One region of the Streptomyces sp. NPDC021096 genome, then DNA from elsewhere that is predicted to be linked to it. Evidence: riboswitches for the same ligand, from Rfam matches in the RefSeq annotation. Region 1 holds a riboswitch; each other region holds the start of a gene.
What was found. A riboswitch is a leader RNA that binds a small molecule or an ion and turns the genes downstream of it on or off. The one in region 1 is predicted to bind cobalamin.
Positions count from the first base shown of each region.

Region 2: it holds a riboswitch for cobalamin, as region 1 does, so the genes downstream of both, AB0G59_RS26320 (cobalamin biosynthesis protein) here and metE (5-methyltetrahydropteroyltriglutamate--homocysteine S-methyltransferase) in region 1, are expected to answer to the same signal.
Region 3: it holds a riboswitch for cobalamin, as region 1 does, so the genes downstream of both, AB0G59_RS23840 (HoxN/HupN/NixA family nickel/cobalt transporter) here and metE (5-methyltetrahydropteroyltriglutamate--homocysteine S-methyltransferase) in region 1, are expected to answer to the same signal.
Region 4: it holds a riboswitch for cobalamin, as region 1 does, so the genes downstream of both, AB0G59_RS01490 (ribonucleoside-diphosphate reductase subunit alpha) here and metE (5-methyltetrahydropteroyltriglutamate--homocysteine S-methyltransferase) in region 1, are expected to answer to the same signal.

Region 1 is NZ_JBFADG010000024.1:59,233-66,682, reverse strand. Features, by position in the region: gene AB0G59_RS24365 (ferritin-like protein) at 1-1,094, shown strand, start outside; gene AB0G59_RS24360 (DUF6777 domain-containing protein) at 1,048-2,412, opposite strand; gene AB0G59_RS24355 (serine/threonine-protein kinase) at 2,484-3,959, opposite strand; gene AB0G59_RS24350 (alpha/beta hydrolase-fold protein) at 4,078-5,193, opposite strand; cobalamin riboswitch at 5,459-5,613, shown strand; gene metE (5-methyltetrahydropteroyltriglutamate--homocysteine S-methyltransferase) at 5,774-7,450, shown strand, end outside.
Region 2 is NZ_JBFADG010000031.1:42,576-50,025, reverse strand. Features, by position in the region: gene AB0G59_RS26350 (VOC family protein) at 1-185, shown strand, start outside; gene AB0G59_RS26345 (hypothetical protein) at 214-1,626, opposite strand; gene AB0G59_RS26340 (alpha/beta fold hydrolase) at 1,738-2,862, opposite strand; gene AB0G59_RS26335 (class II aldolase/adducin family protein) at 2,908-3,582, opposite strand; gene AB0G59_RS26330 (inorganic phosphate transporter) at 3,695-4,957, shown strand; gene AB0G59_RS26325 (hypothetical protein) at 4,984-5,214, shown strand; cobalamin riboswitch at 5,392-5,524, shown strand; gene AB0G59_RS26320 (cobalamin biosynthesis protein) at 5,667-6,659, shown strand; gene AB0G59_RS26315 (cobyric acid synthase) at 6,656-7,450, shown strand, end outside.
Region 3 is NZ_JBFADG010000023.1:27,022-34,471, reverse strand. Features, by position in the region: gene AB0G59_RS23850 (APC family permease) at 1-1,298, opposite strand, end outside; gene AB0G59_RS23845 (FAD-dependent monooxygenase) at 1,465-2,712, shown strand; cobalamin riboswitch at 2,674-2,890, shown strand; gene AB0G59_RS23840 (HoxN/HupN/NixA family nickel/cobalt transporter) at 2,920-4,071, shown strand; gene AB0G59_RS23835 (hypothetical protein) at 4,099-4,299, opposite strand; gene AB0G59_RS23830 (HAMP domain-containing sensor histidine kinase) at 4,442-5,563, opposite strand; gene AB0G59_RS23825 (response regulator transcription factor) at 5,556-6,293, opposite strand; gene AB0G59_RS23820 (excinuclease ABC subunit UvrA) at 6,474-7,450, shown strand, end outside.
Region 4 is NZ_JBFADG010000001.1:318,112-325,561, reverse strand. Features, by position in the region: gene AB0G59_RS01515 (SulP family inorganic anion transporter) at 1-625, opposite strand, end outside; gene AB0G59_RS01510 (carbonic anhydrase) at 687-1,301, opposite strand; gene AB0G59_RS01505 (glycoside hydrolase family 3 protein) at 1,747-3,273, shown strand; gene AB0G59_RS01500 (DUF3311 domain-containing protein) at 3,372-3,650, shown strand; gene mctP (monocarboxylate uptake permease MctP) at 3,647-5,278, shown strand; cobalamin riboswitch at 5,421-5,564, shown strand; gene AB0G59_RS01490 (ribonucleoside-diphosphate reductase subunit alpha) at 5,728-7,450, shown strand, end outside.

The sequences.
Region 1 (7,450 bases):
TCCGGGAGCCACCGTTCCGGGTGCCGCGCGACCGTGCGGACCTGCAGCTGTTCCTGCAGGCCGCGCTGACGCTGGAACACCTGACCATCCCGCCCTATCTGACGGCCATGTACACGCTGCGGGCCGGCACCAACCGGCCCGCCTTCTACGCGATCCGGGCCGTCGTGCTCGAAGAGATGCTGCACATGACGCTCGTCGCCAACCTCCTCAACGCGGTCGACGGCACACCGCTGGTGGCGAACTCGCAGTTCGTCACCGGCTACCCCGCCCAGCTGCCCTACAGCAGGGACCGCATCACCGTCGCCCTGCGCCACTTCGGGACCAAGGCCCTGGAGACCTTCCTGCGCATCGAGCAGCCCGAGTACCTGACCGGGCCGCCGGGTCACCCCTCGGCGGCCGGGGACGAGGGCTGGACCTCCATCGGGCAGTTCTACGACACCATCCGCGAGGGGGTGCTGCGGCTGACGGCGGAGCTGGGGGAGCGGCGGCTCTTCAGCGGCGACCGCGCCCGGCAGGTGGGCCCCGAGCACTTCTACAACTCCGGCGGCGAGGTCTTCGCGGTCACCGGCCTGGCCTCCGCGCTCAAGGCGCTGAAGGTCATCACCGAACAGGGCGAGGGCGTGAGCATGACCGTCTTCGACTCCGACGACCAGATCTTCGGCGAAGCCAGGGAGCCCGCGCACTACTTCCGGTTCAACGAGCTCCTCCAACAGCGCGCCTACGGGCCGCACGACACCCCCGCCACGGGACCGACCGGCCCCGTCGTGGAGGTCGCCTGGCGCGACGTCCACCCCATCGACCCCGAGGCCAAGGTGGCCCACTACCCACGCGGCAGCGCCGTGCGGCGGGCCGCCGAGGAGTTCAACGAGGTGTACGCACAGCTGCTGTGCGTCCTCGAGGACGCCTTCACCGGCGACCCGGCCGCGGTCGGGGCCGCGGCGCCGGTGATGCTGCGGCTGCGGGACCTCGCCGAGCGGCTGTACCGCAATCCGCACCCGGACCCCGCGAAGAGCGCGCGGGGCCTGTACGCGAGCCCGACCTACGAGGTCACTGACCGGCACTTCGAGCGGGCGCGGGCAGCCCTGGCGCGGTAGCGGCCGGCGGAGCCGCGGTCCTGGGCGGCGGGGCGACGGTGCGTTCGACCGGCGGTGCCGCAGTCTTCGGCGGCGGCGCGAGGGTGCGTTCGACCGGGGGCGCCGCCGTCCTCGGGGGCGGTGCGGCCGTACGTTCGACGGGCGGAGCCGCGGTCCTCGGGGGTGGGGCGACGGTGTGTTCGACCGGCGGCGCGGCCGTCTTCGGCGGCGGGGCGACGGTGTGTTCGACCGGGGGAGGCGCCGTCTTCGGGGGCCGGGGTGCCGACGTCGTGTGGACGGGCGGGGCCGCGGAGGCCGTGCGCGGGGGCGGCTGGGAGACCGGCGGGGCCGATCGGGTGGGCGGCTTGCTCGTGACGGACGGCGGCACCATGGGCGAGCCCGTCCTCGGCGGCGCCGTGCGCGAGGGGCTGGGCGGTGCGGTGGTGGGCGGCCTGGACGTGGCGGTTCCGCCGCTGGACGGAGGACGGGAACCGGAGGATGAGCCTCCGGTCGGGGTGCCGGACGGAGTGTCGGACGGAGTCCCGGAGGGGCTCCCCGAACCGCTCCCGGAGCCCGACCGGGACGGCGTGGGGGCGGACGGCGGGGGCACCGGGAAGGTCTTGGAGTCGTCCGCGCCGTCGCTGCCCACCGGGCGGTCGAAGCCCTTGTCGGGCTGGTAGGCGTCGACGAGCGGGAGGGTCTTCATGGGCCCCTCGTCCAGGGGCCTCGCGGCGATGACGGTGACCTGCGAGTTCTGGAAGCTCTCCCAGTGCTGCCCGGTGTACGTGGACGCCATGCGGTCGATGTTGTTCTCGGGCTGCAGCAGCGGATTGCCGCAGTTGCACTTGACCGCGGGGTTCCGGTACTCGTCGAAGAGCAGCGCGGTACCGACCTGGACGACGGACAGATACGAGACCGTCTTGCCGTCCCCCTGGTAATTGTGGTTCCTGACCAGGGTGTCCACGAGCACATGGCCCTCGCTCAGGCCCTTGACGTGCTCCTCGATCTTGTCGACGGGGATCTTCCGGATCTTGGCCCAGGCCGCCGCCTTGGCGGGGTCGCGCAGGAGCTCGGTGACCAGCTTGCTCTTGTCGCAGCGGGTCTTGCCCGGGGTCCCGCCGATGACCCCCCGGGCCTCGGCCGCCTTCTCACCGCTGCGGGGCAGCGCCTTGACCCCCTGCAGATCGGTGCCCGGCGCCGGTATGAACGCACCCGGCGCGATCACCCCCGCGGCTTCCAGGGCTATCTCGGCGACCATCTTCTTCGAAGCCTTCGAACAGCCCGCCGCCCCCGCGCCGCCCAGCAGCGCGCAGACGGCCAGCAGGGAGACGATCCTCATCCGTTCGCGCCTCACAGCGCACACCCCCCGATAGCTGATCCACGAATTCCGACGGTTTTAGTCCGTACGTGCTAGCACGAGGTCACCCAGCCGCTGCCGCAACTGGCGTACCCCGTCGGGTCGGTGCTCGGACCCGCGGTGGGCTCGGTGGTGGGGTCCGTGGTGGGTTCGGAGGTCGCCGGCTCGGAGGTGTCCTCCGTCGGCCCGGGCGTGGCCACCCCCGTGGGGCCGCCGCCCGGGTTGTCGCCCGTTTGCGAGCCGCTGTTGTCGCGCAGGGCGAACAGGGCCGCGGCCCCACCGGCGAGCAGGACCAGCGCGACGACGGCCGCCACGATCCACACCGCCGTCCGCGGCCGTGGCTCCGGGCCGTGCTCCGGCCCCGTCCCGGGGTGCGGCAGCGGACGCACGGGATACCCGACGGAGGCGGCGGACCCTCCCGAGCCCGGAGCGAGAAGGGGAGTCGCCAGGCCGCCCTGCTGCAGCCCGACCGGCACGTTGACGGACGGCGTCCCCGCGGAGTGCCCCACGACGGGCCCGGGTTCCGGCGGGCCGGTCACCGGCGTCGGCGTGGGCCTCGGCGCAGGTGAGGGCGTCGGGGTCGGTACGGGCGTGGGTGTCGGCGTGTCGGGTACCGTCAGCGGCCGTCCGGGGCCCGGGTGGCGCACCCGCTCGTCGAGGGCGGTGCGGACGTACCCGGGCGGTTCCTCCGTGAGCAGGCCGGCGGCGACCCGGTCGAGGAGCTGCTCGGCCTCCGCCGAGCCCATGCGGGCCTCCGGGTCCTTGCGCAGCAGCCCCTCCAGCACCGGCGTCAGCGGCCCGGCCCGCCGGGGCGCCGCGGGCTCGTCGTCGACCACGGCCCGCAGCGTGCTGAGCGCGTCGCCCCGGCGGAACGGGGAGACCCCCTCCACCGCCACGTACAGCAGGGTGCCCAGCGACCACAGGTCGGAGGGGATGCCCGGGCGGCGGCCCGTGGCCCGCTCCGGGGCGAGGTACTCGGCGGAGCCGACCAGGTCGCCGGTGCGCGTCAGGGTGCCCGCGCCCTCGATGACGGCGATGCCGAAGTCGGTGAGCACCACCCGGCCCCCGGCCTCCAGCAGGACGTTCGCCGGCTTGACGTCGCGGTGCAGCACCCCCACGGCGTGGGCGGCGCGCAGCGCCTGCAGCACCTGCGCGCCGATCCTGGCGGCCTCCTTGGGCTGGAGCACGCCCTCCTGCCGGAGCACCTTGTCCAGCGACTGGCCGCGCACCAGCTCCATGACGATCCAGGGGCGGCCCTCCTGCTCGACCACGTCGTGCACGGTGATCACATGGGGGTGGGCGACCCGCGCGGCGGCCCGGGCCTCCTGCTTCAGGCGCGCGTACAGCACCCGGACGTCCTCGTCGTTCATGTGCTCGGGCGCCCGGACCTCCTTGGCCGCGACCTCCCGGTCGAGTACCTCGTCCATGGCGAGCCAGACGACGCCCATGCCGCCGTGCCCCAGCTGTTCCATGAGCCGGTACCGCCCGGCCAGCAGCGGTTTGCGCCGCGTGGTGTCCATCCCGTCCATGCCGTACGCCCCCTCCCCCTGCGTACGGCGTACCGAGCCGTGCGCATTCGGGCCACACTGGCTGGGACGTGGCCGTGGCCGAAACCGTTCCCGGCCGGACGGGAATCCCCGCGCGGCCTCAGCGGCGGGCGGTCAGCTCCTTGTCGAGCCAGCGCAGGACCTCGGGGTATTCCTCGCGCCAGGTCTGGAAGTTGTGGCCGCCCTCCTCACGGACCAGCTTGTCGACCTTGGTCGGCGCCTTGGCCTTCCCCGCGAACCTCAGCATGGGACCGTAGTACTTCTCCTCGCCCTTCGAGCTGGCGGCCAGGAGCAGGGACACCGGCGGCGCAGCCATGTGCTCCAGGCGCCAGGTCAGGTCGGACTCGTTCCTGATCTGCTTGTTGCCCGCGTAGAGGTCACCGGTGTCGCGGTCCTGGCGCGCGAAGAGGTCGGCGGACAGCCCGGCCGCGGCGCCGTAGCGGGCCGGGTTGGTCATGGCCGCCTTCAGCGCGCAGTACCCGCCGGTGGAGTTGCCCACCGCGCCCCAGCCGCCCCGCGAATTGTCCGCGCGGTAGACGTCGTTGACGGCGATGGGCAGGTCCTGGTTGAAGAACGTCATGGCCTGCGGGCCGCCCGGCACGTCCGTGCAGTTGGTGTCGCGGTCCGCCACGACCGACGGCCGGACCATCAGCACGATCGTCGGTCTGATCTGCTTGGCCACGATGGCGCGGGAAGCCGCCTGCGGGACCTTGATCTGGGTGATGAGGTTCTTGGAGACGCCGGGCTGCCCGGTGATCGCCACGATCACGGGGAACCGGTCGTTCTCGTGCTCCTTCTGGAAGTACTGCGGCGGCAGATAGGCGAAGCCGTCCATGCCCAGCCCGCTGACGGGACCGCGTATCTCGATCCGGTCGACCTGGCCGGCCTTCTCCTTCGGGCCCAGGCCGACGGACTCCTGCCCCTTGACGACGAGCGCGGGCGGCCGCTTGCCGTCCTTGCCGCCCTTGAGCTCCTGCTTGCTGGAGTTGCGGCCGAGGAGCTCGTTCCACGTGGAGTAGAAGCCGAACTCGTTGTTCGCCGCGACGAGCAGCACCGACAGGATGCCCACCTGCGCCACGGCGAGCAGGCCGAGCCGGGAGAGGAGCGCCGGGATCCCCTTCTTCGCGGCCCGTGGCCACAGCCACAGCACGAGGGCGGCCAGCGCGACGGCGATGACCACCAGGAACAGCAGGAAATTCTGGGACGTAAGGCCCACGGTTGTCGCTCCTCTTCGGAGTGGGTTCTCCGGGAGGGAAGAGGGGGTACGGCCCGGTGAGGTTTCCTGTTTTGGCCGCAATTTTCGCCTTATGGCGCTGCCGGGGGTCCTGACGGCCCGCAGGGGCGGCCACGGCCTACGACCCTACCCCGCGCGTCCGCACGCAAGATCGAAACTGTCCGGGCAACCCCTGTCGGCGGACGGGCCCCTGCGTCTAGGGTGAAGGCGCAGCCGGTTCGCCCCGCCCTCCAGGCGGGCGCGTCGCAAGAGGGAACCCGGTGGGAATCCGGGACTGCCCCGCAGCGGTGAGCGGGAACGACCGCCGTCATACGCACTGGACCGCCCCGGCGGTCCGGGAAGCGACGGCCACTAGGTGCCGTGTCCTCCACCGACACGGCGTGCCCGCGAGTCCGAATACCTGCCGCTGCCCGCGTGCGACCGCACGCGGCGATCTCGGTGGCCTCGAGGGCGGGCCGGCGGTACGGACGGCGCATGCCTGGGCGTGCTCCGCCGGCATCTGCCGATCCTTCGTACGCTCGGGTCCCGCCGGGATCCCCCGCGACTCGCGAAGGAGAGTTCCGTGGCAACACACCCCACCGCTTTCACCGCCGTCCGCGCCCGGGCCACCGTCCACGGCTACCCCCGGCAGGGGCCCGGCCGTGAACTGAAGAAGGCCGTCGAGGGCTACTGGGCCGGCCGCGTCGACGCCGCCGCCCTGCACGACACCGCGGCCGCCCTGCGCCGCGACGCCTGGCGGCGCCTGGCCGACGCCGGCGTCCACGAGGTCCCCACCGGGGACTTCTCCCTCTACGACCACGTCCTGGACACCACCGTCATGGTCGGCGCCGTCCCCGAGCGGCACCGCGCCGCCGTCGAAGCCGACGCCCTGGACGGCTACTTCGCCATGGCCCGCGGCACCCAGCAGCTCCCGCCGCTGGAGATGACGAAGTGGTTCGACACCAACTACCACTACCTCGTGCCCGAACTGGGCCCGGACACCGCCTTCACCGCCGACTCCACCAAGCAGACGGGCGAGTTGGGGGAAGCCCTCGCCCAGGGCCACGCGGCCCGGCCCGTGCTCGTCGGCCCCGTCACCTATCTGCTGCTGGCCAAACCCGCGCCCGGCGCCCCGCCCGGCTTCCAGCCCCTCACCCTCCTGGACCGGCTGCTGCCCGTGTACGCCGAGGTCCTCTCCGACCTGCGGGCGGCCGGCGCCGAGTGGGTCCAGCTCGACGAGCCCGCCCTGGTGCAGGACCAGCCCCCGGCCGTACTGAACGCCGCCGCCCGCGCCTACCGGGAGCTGGGCGGCCTCGCCGACCGGCCCAAGCTGCTGGCGGCCACCTACTTCGACCGCGTGGGCGACGCCCTGCCCGTCCTCGCCAAGTCCCCCGTCGAGGGCCTGGCCCTGGACTTCACCGGACCCGCCGCCGCCAACCTCGACGCCCTCGCCGCCGCCGGCGGCCTGCCCGGCAAGCGTCTGATCGCGGGCGTGATCGACGGGCGCAACGTGTGGATCAACGACCTCGAACGGTCCCTGTCCACCCTCGCCACCCTCCTCGGCCTCGCCGACCGGGTGGACGTCGCCCCCTCCTGCTCCCTGCTGCACGTCCCCCTCGACGCCACCGCCGAGCGCGACGTCGACCCGCAGGTCGCCCGCTGGCTGGCCTTCGCCCGGCAGAAGGCCGAGGAGAGCGTCACCCTCGCCCGCGGCCTCAACGAGGGCAGCGACACCATCGCCCCGCAGCTCGCCGCCAACCGCTCCGCCCGGGCCTCCCGCGCCGCCTCCGCCCTCACCCGCGACCCGGCCGTACGCGCCCGCGCGGCGGCTGTCACCGCCGCGGACGCCCGCCGCCCCCAGCCGTACGCCGAGCGCGCCGCCGCCCAGCGGGCCCGGCTCGGCCTGCCGCTGCTGCCCACCACCACCATCGGCTCGTTCCCCCAGACCCGCGAACTGCGCACCGCCCGCGCCGACCTGCGCGCCGGGCGCATCGACGCCACCGCCTACGACGAGCGCATCGCGACCGAGATCCGCGAGGTCCTGGCCTTCCAGGACAAGGCCGGCCTGGACGTCCTCGTGCACGGCGAGCCCGAACGCAACGACATGGTCCAGTACTTCGCCGAGCAGCTGACCGGCTACCTGGCCACCCAGCACGGCTGGGTGCAGTCCTACGGCACCCGCTACGTCCGCCCGCCGATCCTCGCCGGCGACATCTCCCGCCCCGAGCCGATGACCGTGGCCTGGACCGCCTACGCCCAG
Region 2 (7,450 bases), on a different contig from region 1:
GCATCTACGTCGTGGTGGAGGACACGGACGCCCACCACCGGCGGGCCGTGGAGCACGGCGCGGAGATCCTGATGCCGCCGACGGACCAGGAGTACGGGTCGCGCGACTACATGGCGCGCGACGTCGGCGGGAACCTGTGGAGCTTCGGCACGTACGCCCCGAAGGGGCCGGAGCTCACGGCCTGAGGCCCGGGGGGCGCCCCGGGCCCCGCGTCTACGCCCCGCCCCGGTGGACCTGGAAGGCCGCCCGGCGGACCGCCTTGGCCAGGGCCGGGTCGGGGTGCGCCGCGGCCAGGGCGACGAGGACCTGGACCGTGCGGGGGTGGCCCACGGCCCGGACCTCCTCCAGCAGGCCCGGCACGGTGCCCTGCACGGCCGACTCGAGGTGGCGCACCAGCAGCCTGCTCTCGCCGTGGTCGGCGACGGCCGCGGCCGTGTCCACCCACAGCCAGGTCGCCTCCTCCCGGGTGAGGACCTCCGCGGCCTCCTCGGGGTCGTGTCCCTCGTGCTCGGCGAGCCACAGCAGCGCGTACGGGCGCAGGACCGGCTCGCCGGCCACCGCCCGCACCGCCGGTTCGGCGGGGGCGCCCACCGCGCGCAGCGCCTCGAAGGCGAGGCCGCGCACCATCGCGTCGTCGCCGCGGGCGGTGTCGAGGAGCTCCTCGACGGCGCTGCGCACGGGCCGGGCGGCGAGCCAGGCGCGGTACTCGGCGCGGGCGGGGCCGGGGGTGAGGTCGGCGCAGCCGCGGAGCATGGCCTCGGCGGACAGCTCGATGTTGCCGGCGGGGCTCTGGGCGGCGACGCAGATCTGTTCGAGCTTGACCCACACCGCCCAGTTGCCGAGCGGTGTCAGGACGGCCTCGGCGCGGGGGCCGGTACCGCCGCGCATGATCAGGGCGCCGACGGAGGCGAGCGCCTCCAGGGCCCAGTCGAGCAGCTCGGGCAGCGGGTCGCCGGCGGGGGCGGCCGGGGCGGGGGCGGGCACGGGCGGCGGGCCGTAGGGGACCTCGCAGCGCTCGGCCCGGATCTCGGCGACGCGCTGCTGCAGCAGGTCCAGGAGCATCGCCACGGAGACGGGGCCGGCCGACAGGTGCATGACCGACAGCAGCTGGGGGGCCGCCTCGACGACCTCGGCGGCGATGGTGGAGTCGGTGCCGGCGGGTTCGGGGTGGGCGAGGGACCAGGCGTCGAAGAGCGCGACCCAGCCGCGCAGCACGGCGCTGTCGTCGCGGTCCCAGGCCTGCAGGCGCCAGCCGGGGCGGGCGGTGCCGCCGTGCAGTTCGAGGAGGCCGGCGAGGCGGGCCCGGTCCCAGTCGGTGCGTACCTGGCCGGCGGTCAGTCCCAGCTCGGCGGCGGCCCGCTCGAGCGTCTCCTCGTCCATCCCCCCGGCCGTGCCCGGCCGCAGTGTGGCGCCGCGGCCGCATTCGGCGGCCGCCCAGCGGGCCAGGCGGACCGCGCCGGTCAGCCCGCCTCTCGCCTGCCGGGCGAGTTCCGGACGGGCCGGGGTGCCCGCGGGCGGGCGGGGAGCCGGCCGGGAGCCCCGGTTCGCCACGGCCCGGCGGGCGGCGGCGATCGGCTGTCGGGGAACGAGTCTGAGCCGGGAGTCGCGCGGAGTACGGGACGTCACAGGAGCAGTCTTGCCGTTCACGCTCCGAAAACCCAATCGGAACCAACTATCCGGCCGCTGACGACCGGTGGTGGGCCGTCGGGAAGGAGCCGGCCGCGGGCTGCGGGCGCCCTACATGAGGGGGACCAGGAAGCGTCGCAGGGCCTCTTCGTAGCCCTGCGGATCGACGTTCCAGGACCCGGCGTGACCGGCTCCGCGCACGGCCCGCAAAGTGATCAGTTCCGGTCGCCCTGCGGCGAGTTCACGGGAGAGCGCCAGGGGCGCGAGGGTGTCGTCGCGGCCGTGCACGAGGAGCGTCGGCATGGGCAGGGCGGCGGGGTCGGCCGCCGCGAGGAGGGCGTGGGGTGCGAGACCGGTGCGGCCCTCGGTCGCCCGGACCGCAAGCGGAATGAGGGCTGCCGGGACGCGGCGGCCGGCGAGGGCGCGCAGCGCGGCCGGCCAGTCGAGGACCGGGGAGTCCAGGACGAGGCCGCTGACGCGGCTGCTCAGCGCGGAGTTCTGGGCGGCCAGCAGGGCCATGGTGGCGCCGGTGGACCAGCCGTGCAGGACCACCCGGCGGGCGCCGTAGCGCAGCGCGTAGCGGATGGCGGCGTCGAGATCCCGCCATTCACCGGCGCCGAAGTGGCCGATTCCATGGGGTGGCCGGGGTGCGCCGGGATCGCCGCGGTACGCGATGTCGAGCACGGGCAGCCGCTGGCCGTGCAGGAACGGCATGACGTTCATGGGGTGCTCGCGGGTGGTGCCCAGGCCGTGCACGGTGATCACCCAGGTGTCGCGGCTGCCGGGCACGAACCACGCGGGCAGCGGTCCGAGCTCGCCGGGGACGTCCACCTCGGCGTGGGCCAGGCCGAGGGCGTCGCGGGGGTTGCCGGCGTGCACCTGCGGGGTGAGCCAGACGCGCTCGCCGGGGCGCAGAGCGCCCCGGGTGACGCGGTCCAGGCGGCGGATCACCCGGTCGTGCGGGTGCGAGACGTCCGCGATGACGGGCCCGACCACGGCGTGCACGCCCCGCCCCGCGAGCCCGTAGACGCCTGGGAGCAGGGAGGCGGGGGTACGGCCGAGGGTGACGGTGGCGCCGGTGACGTCGTGGAGGGCGAGCCGGGGCTCGCCGGGCGGCGGACGGCCGGGGTCCGCCTTCAGGGCAGCGTCACCGGCGTACCGCCCGGCCGCCACCGCGGCCGCTCCGGCACCGATCAGCGTGGTGGCGGCCGCGGCCGCCACTGTGCGCAGCACCATCGCCTTCCAGTGTGGCCGCGCCCGGCGGGCGCGGCCAGTGGGGGCTCAGCCGCGCTGTCCGTAGCCCCGCAGCTTGGCGGCCGCCTCGTCCAGGAGCCCGGGGCCGAGCAGCGAGGGGGTGTGGCCGGGGACGGCGGCGGCGGTGAGCCAGACCCGGCACATCCACTCCAGCTGTGCGGTGCGGTCGTAGGCCTGGTCGAGGGTGGCGCCGTAGGTGAGGGTGCCGTGGTTCTGCAGGAGGCAGCCGGTGCGGCCGTCGAGGGCCCGGAGCATGTGGGCGGCCAGTTCCTCGGTGCCGTAGAGGGCGTAGGGGGCGACGCGGACCGGCCCGCCGAGGGCGGCGGCCATGTAGTGGATCAGCGGCACCTCGGTGACGAGCGTGGAGACGGCCGTGGCGTGCACGGCGTGGGTGTGCACGATCGCGGCGGCGTCGGTGGAGCGGTAGACGGCCAGGTGCATCGGCAGCTCGCTGGTGGGCGCGAGGTCGCCCAGGACCTGGCGGCCGTCGAGGTCCACGCCGACCGCGTCGCCCGGGCCCAGCCGGTCGTAGGGGACGCCGGTGGGAGTGACAAGGACCACGTCGCCGGCGCGCGCGGAGACGTTGCCGGACGTGCCCACCACGAGCCCGTCGGCGGTGGTGCGGCGGGCGGTGGCCACGACCTGGGCCCAGATGCGCGGTATGTCGTCCCGCGCGGCCCCCGCCTGTTCGAACTCCCTCATCGGTCTTCGCCTCCGGTTCGCGTCATCGACCTGCCCGTCCCAGTTCACCTTCCGTTCACCCAGGGTCCCTACGGTCGCCGCGTACTGACCATCGAGCTGATTGCCTGGGTGAATGGAAAACATCACGCTTCTCATCGGGATCGTGATCGTCACGGCCTTGGTGTTCGACTTTACGAACGGCTTCCACGACACGGCCAACGCCATGGCCACCACCATCTCCACCGGGGCCCTCAAGCCCAAGGTCGCGGTGGCCATGTCGGCCGTGCTCAATCTCGTCGGCGCGTTCCTGTCCGTGGAGGTCGCGGCGACGATCTCCAAGGGCATCGTCGACGAATCAGGCATCCGGCCGGAGATCATCTTCGCCGGACTGGTCGGCGCGATCGTCTGGAACCTGCTCACCTGGCTCGCGGGCCTGCCCTCCAGCTCCTCGCACGCGCTGTTCGGCGGCCTGATCGGCGCGACCATCGCCTCGGTGGGCACCGACGCCGTCCACGGTGACGCCGTCGTCATGAAGGTCCTCATCCCCGCCGTCGTCGCCCCGGTCGTGGCCGGCCTGGCGACCGTGCTGGCGACCCGGATGACCTACCGCCTGGCGCGCAACACCGACCCCGAGGCCAGCGCCAAGGGCTACCGCGCCGGCCAGATCGCCTCGGCCGCCCTGGTCTCCCTCGCCCACGGCACCAACGACGCGCAGAAGACCATGGGCGTCATCACCCTCGCGCTGATCTCCGGCGGCGCCCTCGGCGCGGACGCCGACCCGCCGATGTGGGTCATCGCCTCCGCCGGCATCGCCATCGCGCTCGGCACCTACCTCGGCGGCTGGCGCATCATCCGCACCCTCGGCAAGGGCCTGGCCGACATCCAGCCGCCGCAGGGCTTCGCCGCCCAGACCGGCGCCGCCGTCACCATCCTGGCCTCCTCCCACATCGGCTTCGCGCTCTCCACCACCCAGGTCTGCTCCGGCGCCGTCATGGGCGCGGGGCTCGGCCGCAAGGGCGGCGTGGTGCGCTGGTCCACCGCCGGCCGCATGGTCGCCGCCTGGGGCCTGACCCTCCCGGCCGCCGGCCTCGTCGGCGCCGGCGCCGCGCTCCTGGCCGACCAGGGAGACTGGGGCGTCGCCGCGGTCGCCGTCCTGGCCCTGGCCGCCTGCGGCGCCATCTGGGTGGCCTCGCGCCGCAAGCCGGTCACGCACGACAACGTCAACGACCTCAACGAGCCGCAGGGCGTCTCCGTCCCGGCCGAGCCCGTCGGCGTGGTCACCGCGGCCCTCCAGGCCGTCGCCCCGCCGCCGGCCGGCCCGGTCGCCGGCCCCACCGCCGCCCCGGCAGCCGCCCCGGCCGCCGCTCCCGCCCCCGCCCCCGCGACGGCCGGCTGACCGCCGGGCAACGGAGGAGAACCACCATGAACATCGACTGGGCAGCACTCGGCCAGGTCTTCGGCGTCAGCCTCGTGGCCACCCTCGGCCTCGTGGCCGTCTTCACCCTCGGCATCGTGGGCACGTCCCGCAAGGCCGCACCCGCCGCCACCGCCCCGGCGGCCGGCCCGAGCGCGATGGCGCGCACCGGCGCGTACGCCTGCTTCGCGCTGTGCGCGGCCGCCGTGGGATACGGCATCTACCTGATCGTCGCCTGACGCGACCGCAGCACATCCCGCGCACCAAGCGCCGGTCCGGCACCCGCCGGACCGGCGCTTCGTCGTTGCCCGCGTCGCCCGCCGCCCCACCCGTGACCGGCAGCCTCACCGCAGGTCAGGGTGAGTTGACTGCCCTTCCCGGGCCGTGGTGGACTTCCGGAGCCAAACGGCGACAGCAGAGGAAGCCGGTGCGAATCCGGCGCGGTCCCGCCACTGTCACCGGGGAGTGTCCCCCCGATTCCAGGGCCACGGTCCGCGGTCCGCGGACTGGAAGGCCGGGGGCGACGCCGATCCGGGAGCCAGGAGACTCTGGTCGCCGGTCACGTCGAGCCAGGGCGCGGACCCTGAGTGAGGACACATCGCCATGCCCGGCTGCCGTCGCCCCCTGCCCTTCGCGCCCCCTGTGCCCCCGGTGCGCCGCACCCGCCACGGTGTGACGGCGGCCTGATCCGATGCGCCCGACGCGCAGTGATCAGATAGCCGGGAACACGACCGGGAAGCATCTCGCCTTCGTCTGCGGCGCCGCGCTCGGATTCGCCTGCGACCTCGTGGTGGGCGACCCGCGCCGCGGCCACCCCGTCGCCGCGTTCGGCCGCGCCGCGCAGGCCGTCGAGGAGCGACTGTGGCGCGACCACCGCGGCTACGGCACCCTGCACGCGCTGCTGTGCGCGGGCGGCACGGCGGCCGCCGCCGGGCTGCTGGCCCGTACCGCGCGCCGCTCCCCCTCCGCCGGCGTCGCGCTGACCGCCGCCGCGACCTGGGCCGTGCTCGGCGGTACGACCCTGGGCCGCGAGGCACGGGCGGTCGGCGGAGCCCTGGAGGCCGGCGACCTCGAGGTCGCCCGGGAACGGCTGCCGCACCTGTGCGGCCGCGACCCGCAGGCGCTGGACGGGCAGCAGATCGCCCGGGCCGTCGTCGAATCCGTCGCCGAGAACACCTCCGACGCCGTCGTGGGCGCCCTCGTCTGGGGAGCCCTCGCCGGGGTGCCCGGCCTGGTGGGCTTCCGCGCGGTCAACACCCTCGACGCCATGGTCGGCCACAAGTCGCCGCGCCACCGGCGGTTCGGCTGGGCCTCCGCCCGCCTCGACGACATCGTCGGCTGGCCCGGCGCCCGCCTCACCGCCGCCCTCGCCGTCCTCGCCGGCCCCGACCCGCGCGGCGCCTGGCGCGTGGCCCGGCGCGACGCCGCCCGCCACCCCAGCCCCAACGCCGGCCCGGTCGAGGCCGCCTTCGCCGGCGCCCTCGGGGTCCGCCTGGGCGGCACCCTCGCCTACGCCGGCCGCGTCGAACACCGCCCCGTCCTGGGCGCGGAGAACCGGCCCGTGGCCGTGGCGGACATCGAACGCGCGGTGCGGCTCTCGCGCCGGGTCTCCCTGCTGGCCCTGGGCACCGCCGTGGTGGGCAGGCTCTCCCTCGCACACCTCGCCAGAAGGAGGAATCGGTGACAGCTGCCGACAGGAGCGGGCCCGCGCGCCCGCCGGGCGGGGGCCTGCTGGTGGCCGGGACCACCTCGGACGCGGGCAAGAGCGTGGTGACGGCCGGCATCTGCCGCTGGCTGGTCCGCAAGGGCGTCAAGGTCGCGCCGTTCAAGGCGCAGAACATGTCGCTCAACTCCTTCGTCACGCGCGAGGGAGCGGAGATAGGGCGCGCCCAGGCCATGCAGGCCGCGGCCGCCCGCGTCGAGCCGAGCGCGCTGATGAACCCCGTGCTGCTCAAGCCCGGCGGTGACCGCAGCAGCCAGGTCGTGCTCATGGGCAAGCCGGTGGGCGAGCTCAGCGCCCGCGGCTACCACGCGGGCCGGCAGGAGCAGTTGTTCGGCACGGTGACCGAGTGCCTCGAGGAACTGCGGCGTACGCACGACGCGGTGATCTGCGAGGGCGCCGGCAGCCCGGCGGAGATCAACCTGCGCCGCAGCGACATCGTCAACATGGGCATCGCCCGCGCGGGCCGGCTGCCGGTGGTGGTGGTCGGCGACATCGACCGCGGCGGGGTCTTCGCGTCCTTCTTCGGCACCACCGCGCTGCTCTCGCCCGAGGACCAGGAGCTGATAGCGGGCTACATCGTCAACAAGTTCCGGGGCGACGTCTCCCTGCTGGAGCCGGGCCTGGACATGCTGCACGCCCTGACGGGCCGGCGGACGTTCGGCGTACTGCCGTTCGCCCACGGCCTCGGCATCGACGAGGAGGACGGCCTGCGCGTCTCGCTGCGCGGCGCCGTCCGCGAATCGGTGGTGGCC
Region 3 (7,450 bases), on a different contig from region 1:
AGCCAGCCCGTCAGGGCCACCAGGCTCGGCAGCGGATACAGCCACACCCGGTACGGCCTGCGCAGCCCCGGCTGGCGCCGCCGCAGCACGGTCAGCGCCAGCACCTGGGCCAGGGCCTGCACGATCACCATCACGGCGGTCAGCAGGGAGATGAGCGTCGCCAGATCCGTATGACGACCGATCAGGAAGCCGACGGCGGTCAGCAGGCCCATCGTCGCCAGCCCCAGCACCGGGAAGCCATGACGCGGATGGAGCTTGGCGTACGGGCGGAAGAAGACCTTCTCGCAGGCGGCGTCGTACGGCGCCCGCGAGCCGCCCAGCAGGCCGGTGAAGACCGAGGCGACGGCCGTGACGAGGATCAGCACCGTGACGGTGTTCGCGGCGCCCTTGCCCCAGGCCTCCTCCAGCACGGCGGAGGCGACGGACGAGTGGGCCGTCGAGGCGGGGTCGAGCATCTGCCGCCAGTCGATCACGCCCAGCGTGCCGATCTGCAGCAGGAGGTAGATGCCCATGATGCCGAGGATCGAGTAGACGATCGCGCGCGGCATCGTGCGCCCCGGGTTCTTGATCTCCGCGCCCAGGTAGGCGACGGTGTTGTAGCCCATGTAGTCGTAGATGCCGATGGTCAGGCCCGCGGCGAAGCCGATCCAGAACTGATGGCTGCTCAGCTCGAAGGCGTCGCCCGGGTAGGTGAAGGCCCGGTCGGGGCTGAAGTGGGTGAAGGCGGCCACGATGACGAGCGCGACCGAGGCGAGCATGACGCACCACAGCACGGCCGTGATCCGTGCGATGTGGTCGACGCGCCGCCACAGCATCGTGATGATGAGGGCGATGACGGCCAACCCCGTGAGGTCGCCCGCCGTCTGCCCCATGCCCGGCCACAGATAGCCCAGGTACTGCACGAAGCCGATGATCCCCGTGGACATGCCGATGGGGATGAAGAGCATCGCCGTCCAGACGAACAGGAACGGCACCAGCTTGCCCGTCCGGTACTGGAACGCCTGCCGCAGATACACGTAGCTGCCGCCGGCTCTGGGCATCGCGGCCCCCAGCTCCGCCCAGATCAGGCCGTCCGCCAGGGCCAGGACCGCGCCGGCGACGAAGCCGATGACGGCCTGCGGCCCGCCGAAGGAGGCCACCATCAGCGGGATCGTCACGAAGGGCCCGATGCCGCACATCTGGCTCATGTTGATGGTCGTGGCCTGGAACAGTCCGATACGGCGCACGAAACCGTCCCGCTGCCCCGGCACCGCCGCCTTTTCGGGCCCGCGTTCCGCGCCTGTTGCCGAATCCGTCATGGCGTCAGCCCCTTCGCCCCGTGATTAGGTCCACTGCACTCGTACACCGGCCCGCCGGACGCGTCCATCACCTGCGGAGTGTCGGCGACTCTGGTGCCGCGGACGACGGACAGTCAAGATCTGTGCACGAAGCGCATCAACGCATCACCCGAGAAGAGACGTGAGGATGACAGTGCACGGAGGAAGAGTGGCCGTGGTGGGCGGCAGCATCGCGGGCTGCGCCGCCGCGCTCGCGGCGGCCCGCGCCGGCGCCGACGAGGTCGTGGTCTACGAGCGGACGCCCGGCGGGCTCCAGGACCGGGGCGTGGGCCTCGCCGTCCGCGACGAGCGCTACCGCGAACTGGAGGCGGCCGGCTACGTCGACGCCGCCATGCCCTGGGTGCGGCTGACCACCCGCACCTGGCTCACCCGGGACGGCGGCGACCGCGCCGGCCGCCGGCTGGGGGAGCTGCCGTTCCCGTTCCGCTCGTACAACTGGGGCTCGCTGTGGCGGGAGTTACGGGCCCGCGTCCCCGCGTCCGTCGACTACCGGCAGGGCGCCACCGTCGAGCAGGTCGTCCCCGAGCCCGACGGGGTCGGGCTGCGCCTGGCCGACGGGCGCGAGGAGCGCTTCGACCTGGTCGTCGGCGCGGACGGCTACCGCTCGGCCGTACGGGCGGCCACCCGAGCCGCCACCGTGCCCGTCTACGCCGGCTATCTGGCCTGGCGCGGCACCGTGCCCGCCGATGCGCTGCCCGGCCCGCGCACCGCATGGGCCGAGGACGAGGCGGCGACCGTCACCTTCCCCGGCGGCCACATGATCGCCTACCGCATTCCCGGCGCCCACGGCGTCGGCACCTTCGCCAACTGGGTCTTCTACACCGCCCCGCCGCCCTCCGCCGCCCCCGCGCTGCGGGAGGCGACGAGCCTGCCGCCCGGCACGGTGACCGACGAGCTGATGGCACACCACGCGGCGGTGGTCGAGCGGCACTTCCCGCCGTACTGGCAGGAGTTCGTCCGCCTCACGCCCAGGGAGCGGACCTTCGTCCAGCCCCTCTACGACCTCGCCGTGCCGCACTACGGCGAGGGCCGGCTCGTCCTCGCCGGCGACGCGGCCGCCGTCACCCGCCCCCACACCGGCAGCGGCGCGGTCAAGGCCCTCCAGGACGCCACGGTGCTGGAACGCGCTCTGCGCTCGGCCACGAGCTGGGACGAGGCGGTACGGGCCTACGACGCCGAGCGCTCGGCCGCGGGCCTGGCCGTCGTCGAGCTCGCCCGCCGGCTGGGCCGGGCACAGGTGGAGGCCACGCCCGACTGGGCGGCCATGGACCAGGGCGCGCTCGAACAGTGGTGGCGCGAGGCGGCCGACGGGGAGCGGGTCTTCGGAGGCCAGGAGTTAAAGTGGCCCGGCCGTGGTGTTCGGGAAGACCGGTGACGGACCCTCGTGGTCCCATTCCGGAGCGGCCCTCGCCACTGTGATCGGGGAGTGACCGTCCCATTCCGCGCGCCCACGGGCGCGCGGAGCCACTGGCCGCAGCCGGCTGCCGGGAAGGCGGGGGCGGGCGCGAACGGACCCGTAAGCCAGGAGACCGGCCACGGCATCTCGAAATGATCCACGAGGTGCTGGAGCGTTCACCCCACGATGACTGCGTTTCCCGAGTTCCCCGACTCCCCCGATTCCCCCGCCGGCCCCGCGCCCGCCTTCCGCTGGCGCCGCCAGGACACCCTGCGCACCGCGGGCCTGCTGGCCGTCATAGCCGCCCTGCACGTCGTCGCCTTCGGCGTGCTCTTCCTGATGGTCGTGCCGAACCACTACACCGTCGACTCCAAGGTCTTCGGCGTCGGCCTCGGCGTCACCGCCTACACCCTCGGCATGCGGCACGCCTTCGACGCCGACCACATAGCCGCCATCGACAACACCACCCGCAAGCTGATGGCCGACGGCAAACGCCCGGTCTCCGTCGGCTTCTGGTTCGCCCTCGGCCACTCCAGCGTCGTCGTCCTGATGGCCCTGCTGGTGGCCGGCGGCACCCAGCTGGCCGGGACGCTGATGAACGAGGAGTCCACCACCCACCAGACGCTCGGCGTCATCGGCACGACCGTCTCCGGCGGCTTCCTCTACCTGATCGCCGCCCTCAACCTCGTCGCCCTCGCCGGCATCCTGCGCATCTTCCGCGCCATGCGCGAGGGCCGTTACGACGAGACCGAGCTGGAGAAGCACCTCGACTCGCGCGGCTTCATGAACCGCGTCCTCGGCCGCTTCACCCGCTCCATCACCCGCCCCGGGCAGATGTACCCGCTGGGCTTCCTCTTCGGCCTCGGCTTCGACACGGCCACCGAGGTCACGCTGATGGTCATGGCCGGCAGCGGCGCCGCCGCCGGGCTGCCCTGGTACGCGATCCTGTGCCTGCCGCTGCTGTTCGCCGCCGGCATGAGCCTGTTCGACACGCTCGACGGCACCTTCATGAACTTCGCCTACCAGTGGGCGTTCTCCAACCCCGTCCGCAAGGTCTACTACAACCTCACCATCACCGGGCTGTCCATCGCGGTCGCCTTCCTCATCGGCACCATCGAACTGGTCGGCGTCCTGCACGAGAAGCTCGGCCTCGACGACGCGGTGACCGGCTGGATCGCCGGACTCGACCTGGACAACGTCGGGTTCGTCATCGTCGGGCTGTTCGTGGTGGTGTGGGCCGTCGCGCTCGCCTACTGGCGCCTGGCCAAGGTCGAACAGCGCTGGGCGGCCCGTACGGTCACGGCCCCGGCCACGCCCGCCGCCGTCACCGACCCGTGAGCCGGGCGCGCCCGGACGGCCTGCGGGTCAGGGGCGCGCACACCCCTTGCCCGCGCACTCCTTGCGCGCGCTGATGACGGGCCGGCCGTTGCCCGCGGACTCCTCCCGCACCACCACCCGGGTCGGCCCGCCGCACGTCAGACATGTCCGTGAGGAGGGGTCCCGCTCCCGGTCGATCGCCGCGGCGATCCTGTGCAAAGGGCCCGCGGCGGTATCGGTGTCGGACATGGGCCATCCCGTTCGCTTCACGGTCGTCGCACTGCCAGAGGGCTGCATCGTGACGCACACCCCCTGATCACGTCAGCGCCTTGGGCTCCGATCACCCTCCACGGGGTGCGGCGGCGCCCGCGCTGACGCCGTCGGCCCGCCCCTACGGGCGGGCCGACGGCAGCGTCACCTCGAAGCGGCAGCCGCCCGGGACGTTGCGGACCGTCGCCCGGCCCGCATGCGCCTCGACGATGCCGCGGACGATCGCCAGCCCCAGGCCCGCGCCGCCGTGCCCGTGGGCCTCGGGGGTACGCGCCGCCGAACCGCGCCAGCCCGTGTCGAAGACACGCGGCAGGTCCTCCTCCGGGATGCCCCCGCACTCGTCGGTCACCGACACCACGACCGTGCCGGCCGCCCGCCGCGCGGCGACCGCCACCGTGCCGTCGGCGGGGGTGCGGCGGATGGCGTTGACCAGCAGGTTCCCCAGGACCCGGGTCATCTCCTTGCCGTCGACCTCGACCGGGACGGCGTCGACCTCCCCGCCCACCAGACGCACGCCGTGCTCGCGCGCCAGCGGCCCGGCGCCGGCCAGCGCGTCGCCGACCAGGTCGTACACCGACATGCGGCTCGGCTGCAGCGGCAGCGCCCCCGCGTGGATGCGCGAGAGCTCGAAGAGGTCGCCGACCAGGGCGTTGAGCCGGTCCACCTCGGTGCGGATCTGACGGAAGTAGCGCCCGGGGTCCTCGGCCACGCCGTCCTCCAGCGCCTCCGACATCGCGCGCAGCCCCGCCAGCGGGGTCCGCAGGTCGTGCGAGATCCAGGCGACCAGCTCGCGCCGGGACGCGTCGAGGGCGCGTTCGCGCTCCCGCGACGCCGCGAGCCTGGCACTGGTCGCCGCCAGCTCCCGGCCCAGCTCGGCCAGTTCCGCCGTGGCCCCGCCGTCCGGGGCGGCGAAGCCGCCCTCGTCGAAGGAACGGGCCGCCCGGGTCAGGGCGGCGCTGCGCGCCACCACCCAGCGGCCCAGGAGCAGCGCCGTGGCGAGGGAGACCACGGCGGCCATCGCGCACACCGTCGTCACGACGGTCAGGTCGTGCGAGGACAGGAACATCGCCCACGCGACGGCCAGCGTCCCGGCCAGCATCGCGGTCACCGGGACCGCGGCCACCACGGTCAGGGACACCGCGACCGACCGGTGGCGCAGGGCCCGCAGCGCGAGGGCCCCCAACAGCCCGGCGGCGACCGCGCCGAGCAGGGCGTAGAGGGCGATGAGCGCGACGTCACGCACGGCCGGGCCCCCCGTCCGGCCCCGGGGCGGCGAAGCGGTAACCGACGCCCCAGACCGTCTGGATCAGCCTCGGCCGCGCCGGGTCGTCCTCGACCTTGCCGCGCAGCCGCCGCACATGGACGGTCACGGTGGACAGGTCGCCGAACTCCCAGCCCCACACTTCCCGCATCAGCTCCTCACGGGCGCAGGCCCGGCCGGGGTGGCGCAGCAGGAACGCCAGGAGGTCGAACTCGCGGACCGTGAGGGCGATTTCGGCGCCCTCCTTGGTGACGCGCCGGTCCACGGGGTCCAGCGTCAGGCCCCCCGCGCGCAGCGGCGGCGTACCCGCCGGGCCGGGCGCACCCGCGGCGTGGGCGCGGCGCAGGACCGACCGCACCCGCAGGACGAGCTCGCGGGGGCTGAAGGGCTTGGTGACGTAGTCGTCCGCACCGACCTCGAGGCCGAGGATGCGGTCCTCCTCCTCGCCACGGGCCGTCAGCATGATCACGGGGAGGGCGCCGTGGTCGCGGCGCAGCGCGTGGCACACCGCGAAGCCGTCCATGCCGCCGGGGAGCATGAGGTCGAGGACGACGAGATCGGGGCGGACGACGGCGGCCGCCGCCAGGGCGGCGGGGCCGTCCGCCGCGCGGGCGGTGGTGAAGCCGGCGCGGGTGAGGTAGCCCGCCACGATCTCGGCGACGGTGGGGTCGTCGTCCACGACGAGGACGTGGGCGGGTGGCGTGTCGTGCATGCCCCCAGGGTGGCACCCCGGAGGGCCTTTCCCCGATCCCGCCCTTTCACCGTTTCTTGTCCTCAATCGCCGGACGGGCTCGATTTTCCGCCGGTTCCGGGCAACAAATTCAGCCCGTCCGGCGATTGAGGACCGGGGTCTGGGCCGGAGCCCCAGTTACGGGAAGGGGCGGGGTGGGGAATGATCAACCCCATGCACGACCCCTACGTCCGCGTGCGCGGCGCCCGCGAGCACAACCTCAAGGCCGTCGACGTCGACATCCCCCGCGACGCCCTCGTCGTCTTCACCGGAGTCTCCGGCTCCGGCAAGTCCTCCCTCGCCTTCGGCACCGTCTACGCCGAGGCCCAGCGCCGCTACTTCGAGTCCGTCGCCCCCTACGCGCGCCGCCTCATCCACCAGGTCGGCGCCCCCAAGGTGGACGAGGTCAGCGGGCTGCCGCCCGCCGTGGCGCTGGAGCAGCGGCGGTCCGCGCCGACCTCGCGCTCCTCCGTCGGCACCGTCACCACACTCTCCAACTCGCTGCGCATGCTCTACTCCCGCGCCGGCACCTACCCCGAAGGGGCCGCACGGCTGGACTCCGACGCCTTCTCGCCCAACACCGCCACCGGGGCCTGCCCGGAGTGCCACGGCCAGGGGCGCGTCCACCGGGTCACCGAGGACTCGCTGGTCCCCGACCCGTCGCTGTCCATCCGCGAGGGAGCCGTCGCCGCCTGGCCGGGCGCGTGGCAGGGCAAGAACCTGCGGGACATCCTCGACACGCTCGGGTACGACATCGACCGGCCCTGGCGGGAGCTGCCGCGGGCGGACCGCGAGTGGATCCTCTTCACCGACGAGCAGCCCGTCGTCACCGTGCACCCCGTACGGGACGCCGAGCGCATCCAACGCCCCTACAAGGGCACGTACATGAGCGCCCGCCGCTACGTGCTGCACACCTACGCGGACTCCAAGAGCGCCGCCCTGCGGGCCCGTGCCGAGCGGCACCTGGTCAGCGGGGCGTGCCCGGTGTGCGACGGGCGGCGGCTGCGGCCCGAGGCGCTGGCCGTCACGTTCGCCGGGCGGGACATCGCCGCGCTCGCCGCGCTGCCGCTGGACGCCCTGGCGCGGACGCTGCGCCCCGTGCGGGACGGCGAGGGGGTCGCCGCGGCGCTCGCCCGGGA
Region 4 (7,450 bases), on a different contig from region 1:
GCGCGGTCACGGCCGTGGCCAGGGCGACGGCCACCAGCGGCGCGGGCACCAGCTGGGCCTTCCCCGGGAGCTTCTTCCACAGGACGAGGACGGCTATGGTGCCGGCGCCGACGGCGAAGGAGACCAGCGCGTCGCTGTCGGTGACGACGTCCGCGACGAGGCCGGGGACGCCCGCTATCTTCTCGAGGCCGGAGCGCGGCTGCTTGACCCCGGCCATGGTGTAGAGCTGGCCGAAGAGCAGGACGAGCCCGATGCCGGCGAGCATGCCCTGCACGACGGCCACGGAGATCGCCCGGAACCAGCGGCCGAAGCGCAGGGCGCCCAGGGCGAGTTGGAGCAGCCCCGTGACGAGGACGATGGCGCCGAGAGTGCCCAGGCCGAACTCCCGCACGGCTTCGAAGACGAGCACGGTGAGCCCGGCCGCCGGGCCGCTGACCTGGAAGGTGCTGCCGGGCATGGCGCCGACGACGAGGCCGCCGACGATTCCGGTGATCAGTCCGAGCTCGGCGGGCACGCCGGAGGCGACGGCCACGCCGACGCACAACGGCAGGGCCACCAGGAAGACGACGAGCGACGCGAGTGCGTCACGCCGTAGGACGGGAGGGTCTTTCAGGCTGGAGAACATGGATGAGGGTTCCTTGATTCAAGGTGGTGCGGCGGAGTGCTTCGGGTGAAGTGGCTGCGCGCTACAGCGGACCGAATGCGCGGTCACCGCCGGGCCGGTGCGCCATGACCGCACCGGTGTGTACCTCGTAGTACCAGGCGTGGAGGGACAGCAACCCCTCCTCGATGCGTTCACGTACGCACGGGTAGGCACGCAGCCTCTCGAGCTGGTCCACCGCGTGTTGCTGCACCGCGTCCGCCACGTCGGCGGGAACGGCGGAGGGGTCCTTCGCCCGCGGGGCCCGCACGGCCCGCGGTACGGCACGCTCCAGCCAGCCGCGCACGGCCGGGGCGGAGGAGAGGTCGTCGTCCCGCACTATGGCGCTCACGGCCCCGCAGTGGGAGTGCCCGCAGACGATGATGTCGCGGACGTTGAGCACGCGCACGGCGTACTCGATGGTCGCGGTCTCACCGGCGGGATGGTCGTCGTGGTACTCGGGCACGATGTTGCCCGCCGTGCGCAGCTCGAAGAGCTCGCCGGGGCGTGCGCCCGTGATGAGGGACGGTACGACGCGCGAGTCGGAACAGGTGATGAACAGGGCCTCGGGAGACTGTCCGGCCTCCAGGGGCCTGAAGGTCTCGGCGTTCTCGGCGACGTGGCTCGCGAACGATCGGGCGTTGTCAATGAGCGACTTCATGTTGGCCTGCCTCCTGCACCCCTGATTCTGGCGGGGGCGCGGTGTGGTCGGGTCGGGTCATGTCAGGTCGGATCGGCATTGCCGGTTTCGGGCACCACTGCAGCGGGGTGCCGACGGCAGCCGTGATCGTGTCCGATTCTCCACGGCTGCCGCTACGGATACTTTACCCACACATTACCTGTTGATGACAGACTTTATTTTCCCCAAACAGGGGGCATAGACGGGCACTTGACATGTCGCGGACGGTTCGATCACCGAACTGAAACCCCATCACCCACTGTTCAACTCACCCTTCCCGGCAAGTCATTCGGGCCGCTCAGCAGCACATCGCGTCCTTGACACCCCTATTGGTACAGTCCAACATCCCGACTGTCCGGGCGACGGGGCCCCGGGCGTGCACGGCACCCGGCGGCACCGGGCCGCCCCAGTCGGAGGGGGGACCCCCATGCACCTCACGCACCTGACCCACGCGGTGCTGCAGCCGGGATTCGAGGGCACGACGGCCCCCGACTGGGTCCGCCGCCGGATCGCCGACGAGGGCCTCGCCTCCGTCGTCCTGTTCGGGCGCAACATCTCCACGCCCGAACAGGTCGCCCGCCTCACCGCCGCGCTGCGCGCCGAGAACCCCGACCTGATCGTCGCGATCGACGAGGAGGCGGGCGACGTCACCCGCCTGGAGGCCTGGACCGGGGCCTCGCGCCCCGGCAACCTCGCCCTGGGCTCGGTCGACGACACCGCGCTGACCGAGGAGGTCGCCCGGGACATCGGCCGCGAGCTGCACGCGGCCGGCGTCACCCTCGACTACGCGCCCAGCGCCGACGTCAACTCCAACCCCCGCAATCCGGTCATCGGCGTGCGGTCCTTCGGCTCGAGCACCGCCCTCGTGGCCCGGCACACGGCGGCCTGGGTGCGCGGGCTGCAGTCGGCGGGGGTCGCCGCCTGCGCCAAGCACTTCCCCGGCCACGGCGACACCGCCGTCGACTCCCACCACGACCTGCCCACCGTCACCGCCTCCGCCGCCTCGGTCGCGGGGACCGCCCTGCCCCCCTTCGTCGCCGCGATCGGGGCGGGCGTGCGCGCCGTGATGACCGGCCACCTCCTCGTCCCCGCCCTCGACCCGGACCTCCCGGCCACGCTCAGCCGGCGCGTCCTGGTCGACCTGCTGCGCACCCGGCTGGGCTTCGACGGGATGGTCGTCACCGACGGCATCGAGATGAGCGCCGTGACCTCCCGCTACGGCATCGACGGGGCGACGGTGCGGGCCGTGGCGGGCGGCGCGGACGCGGTGTGCGTCGGCGGCGAGAGCGCGGCGGAGGAGACGACCGAACGGCTGACGGCCGCGCTGGCCAAGGCGGTTCACGACGGCACCCTGCCGCAGGAGCGGCTGGCCGAGGCGGCGGGCCGGGTCGCGGAGTTCGCCGCCTGGTCCGGGGAGCGGTTCCGCGGCCGTACGGCCGGGCACGGCGCACGCTCCGACGTCGGGCTGCGTGCCGCCCGGCGCGCCCTGCGCGTCACCGGCGCGGCGGCCGCCGCGCTGCCCCTGGGCGCCGACCCGCACGTCGTCGAGCTCGCCCCCGCCTCCACCCTCGCCATCGACCGGCAGACGCCCTGGGGGCTGGCCGCGCCCCTGCGCGCGCTGCGGCCCGCCACCACGTCCGTGCGGCTGACGCAGCCCGAACTCGCCCGCGACGCATCGGCCTTGGAGCGCGCCGCCCTCGTCCCCGCCGTCGGCCGCCCGCTGGTCGTCGTGGTCCGCGACGTGGCCCGGCACTCCTGGATGGCCGGCGCCCTCGGCCGCCTCCTGCGGCGGCGTCCGGACGCGGTCGTCGTCGAGATGGGCGTCCCCGGTACCGACACCCCCGGCGCCCCGCACCTCGCGACCCACGGGGCCACTCGCGTATCGGGCCTGGCCGCGGCCGAGTTCCTCACCGGCACAAACGGAACCCACACAAACGGAACCGACACCTTCTGAATCATTCCGATATGCGGATAGGGGGTGACGTCCGGAGGCACCCTCCCCTAGATTTCCTGCGCATTACGCAAGTGATCGCTCAGGGGACGGAGTCACGCATGTCGCAACCACCCGCGCAGCCACCCGGGGGCGGCCGTGAACCGGTCGTCACCCTGCCGCTGGTCATCGCCGGGGTATGCCTGGCCCTGCCGTTCGCGGCGATGCTCTGGGTCGACTCCTACTCCCGGCTCACCCCGGCCTTCATCGGTATCCCCTTCTTCTACTGGTACCAGATGCTGTGGGTCGTCCTCTCGACGCTGCTCACCGTCATCGCCTATGTCATCGTGCGCCGCCACGAGCGGCGGACGCGTACGCGTGCGGGAGGTGAGCCGCGATGAAGGACGGCGTGAACGGTGTCGCGCTCACCGTCTTCATCATCTTCTTCCTCGCCGTCACGGTCATGGGCTTTCTGGCCTCGAAGTGGCGGCGCGCGGAGAACGCGAACAATCTCGACGAGTGGGGACTGGGCGGCCGCTCCTTCGGCACCTGGGTCACCTGGTTCCTGCTGGGCGGTGACCTCTATACCGCGTATACGTTCGTGGCCGTCCCGGCCGCCATTTACGCGGGCGGCGCGGCGGGCTTCTTCGCGGTGCCGTACACCATTCTCTGTTACCCGCTGGTGTTCACCTTCCTGCCCCGCCTCTGGTCGGTCGCGCACAAGCACGGCTATGTGACGTCCTCGGACTTCGTCCGGGGCCGGTTCGGCTCCAAGGGCCTCTCGCTGGCCCTGGCGTTGACCGGAATACTCGCCACGATGCCGTACATCGCGCTGCAATTGGTCGGCATCCAGGCGGTTCTGGACGTCATGGGCGTCGGCGGCGGGGAGAACACCAACTGGTTCGTGAAGGACCTGCCGCTGCTGATCGCCTTCGGTGTGCTCGCGGCCTACACCTATTCCTCGGGGCTGCGCGCGCCCGCGCTGATCGCGTTCGTCAAGGACACCTTGATCTACATCGTGATCATCGTGGCGATCATCTACATCCCGATGAAGCTCGGCGGCTTCGACGACATCTTCGCGAAGGCCGGCGAGGCGTTCGCGGCAGAAAACCCGGCCACCGGCAAGCCGCGCGGCTCACTGATCACCGGACCGCAGGCACAGTGGGCGTACGCGACGCTCGCCCTGGGCTCGGCGATGGCGCTGTTCCTCTATCCGCACTCGGTGACCGCGGTGCTTTCCAGCAAGGGCCGCAATGTCATCCGCCGCAACACCACCATTCTTCCCCTTTACTCCCTGATGCTGGGTCTGCTGGCCATGCTCGGCTTCATGGCCCTCGCCGCCGGGGTGAAGGTGAAGAACGGACAGCTCGCGATCCCACAGCTCTTCGAGGACATGTTCCCCGACTGGTTCACGGGCGTGGCCTTCGCGGCCATCGGCATCGGCGCGCTCGTTCCGGCCGCCATCATGTCGATCGCGGCGGCAAATCTGTTCACGCGCAACATCTACAAGGACTTCATCAAGCCGGACGCCTCTCCCGAACACGAGGCGAAGGTCTCCAAGCTCGCCTCCCTGCTGGTGAAGGTCGGCGCCCTCGCCTTCGTCCTGACCATGGACAAAACGGTCGCCATCAATTTCCAGCTGCTCGGCGGCATCTGGATCCTGCAGACCGTGCCGGCCCTGGTCGGCGGTCTCTTCACCCGCTGGTGCCACCGCTGGGCGCTGCTCGCGGGCTGGGCGGCCGGAATGATCTACGGCACCTGGCGGGCGTACGACACGCCGAGCGCCACCCAGGACCACTTCGGCAACACCAACCTGATCCCGCTCATCGGCGAGAAGGGCTACATCGGCCTCACGGCCTTCGCCCTCAATGTGATCGTCGTCATCGTCGCGACGTTCGTCCTCAGGGCGCTGAAGGCGCCCGACGGCGTGGACGAGACCCGGCCGTCGGACTACACCGCCGACGCCGGCGACCCGGGCGTCCGTACGGACCTCCCCCCGGCCACCGTGGGAGCCCCCGGCGGGCACTGACCCGACCCACCCTCCAGAGGGCCGTCACACCCCCGCCCAGGGGGCGTGACGGCCCTCTTCGCTTGCCCTGCCGGGCCCACCCGTTAGCACATTCCGCAACCGCTTCATGACGGGACGACACAACATGTGGGGGCGCGTACGAGGCCCGGCACTAGATGTATGCTCGTCCTCGCTGTCGTCGCAGGGGAATCCGGTGGAAATCCGGAACTGTCCCGCAACGGTGTATGTGTGCGCATATACACAGCGCACCGAAGTCCGAGGACCTGCCGACAGCGCGTCCACCACCGAGCCTGCCCTGGGCTCGGCTATGGGCGTTGAATTCGTCCGGGCCCCGCGGGTTGGGCCGGCGGACGCCTACGAGGTGTGCCCTGGTGCAAGAGGCATGCCCGTACGCGACCGTCGCGCGCCTCCCGCCCGGCCCACCCCAGCCGAGCGAGGGAGAGCCACACGTGACCATCGCGCCCGCAGATCCGGTCTCAGCGAACGCGGAAGCGACCGGCGGCCCCGGGACCGCGCTGCTGCGCACCCTGACCGATCTCACCGCCGATCTGCCCGCCACCGACCCGGGCAAGGTCGCCGCCGCCGCGCTGCGCGGCCGGCACCCCGGTTCGGACGAGGCCGAGCTGCGCTCCCTCGCCACCGAGGCCGCCGCCGGTCTCATCGCCGAGGAGCCGGAGTACTCCAAGCTCGCCGCCCGGCTGCTCACCCGTGCCATCGCCGACGAGGCGGCCGGCCAGGGTGCGACGTCCTTCTCCGCCTCGGTCGCCGTCGGCCACCGCGAGGGCCTGATCGCGGACGAGACCGCCGCCTTCGTGGCCACCCACGCCGAGCGCCTGGACGCTCTGGTGGAGACGGCGCTGACCGACGGCGCCGACGACCGCTTCGGCTACTTCGGCCTGCGCACCCTGCACAGCCGCTACCTGCTGCGCCACCCGATCCACCGCGACGTGATCGAGACCCCGCAGCACTTCCTGCTCCGCGTGGCCTGCGGTCTGGCCGAGGACCACTCGGAGCGGGCCCTGGACGACGTCGCGGAGCTGTACCGGCTGACCAGCACGCTGTCGTACCTGCCGTCCTCCCCCACGCTCTTCAACTCCGGCACCCGCCACCCGCAGATGTCGTCCTGCTACCTGCTGGACTCGCCGCTGGACGAGCTGGACTCGATCTACGACCGCTACCACCAGGTGGCGCGCCTGTCGAAGCACGCGGGCGGCATCGGCCTGTCCTACTCCCGCATCCGCTCGCGCGGCTCGCTGATCCGCGGCACCAACGGTCACTCCAACGGCATCGTGCCGTTCCTGCGCACCCTCGACGCCTCCGTCGCGGCGGTCAACCAGGGCGGCCGGCGCAAGGGCGCCGCCTGCGTCTACCTGGAGACCTGGCACGCGGACATCGAGGAGTTCCTGGAGCTCCGCGACAACACCGGTGAGGAGGCCCGCCGCACCCACAACCTCAACATCGCGCACTGGATCCCGGACGAGTTCATGCGCCGCGTCGAGGCCGACGCCGACTGGTCGCTGTTCTCCCCCGCCGACACGCCCGACCTGGTCGACCTCTACGGCGACGAGTTCGACGCCGCGTACCGCCGGTACGAGGCCGAGGGCAAGGCCGTCAAGCAGATCCCGGCCCGCGTGCTGTACGCCCGCATGATGCGTACCCTCGCGCAGACCGGCAACGGCTGGATGACGTTCAAGGACGCCGCCAACCGCACGGCCAACCAGACGGCCGAAAAGGGCAAGGTCGTCCACTCCTCGAACCTCTGCACCGAGATCCTCGAGGTCACCGACGACAGCGAGACCGCGGTCTGCAACCTCGGCTCGGTCAACCTCGCGCAGCACCTGGGTGCCGACGGCGAGATGGACTGGGAGAAGCTCGACCGTACGGTCCGTACGGCCGTGACGTTCCTCGACCGCGTCGTGGACATCAACTTCTACCCGACCGAGCAGGCCGGCAACTCCAACAACCGCTGGCGCCCGGTGGGCCTGGGCCTGATGGGCCTGCAGGACGTCTTCTTCCGCCTGCGCCTGCCCTTCGACTCCCCCGAGGCGAAGGAGCTGTCCACCCGCATCTCCGAGCGGATCATGCTCGCGGCGTACGAGGCCTCCGCCGACCTCGCCGAGCGGCACGGCCCGCACGCGGCCTGGTCCGCGACCCGCACCGCCCGCGGCGTGC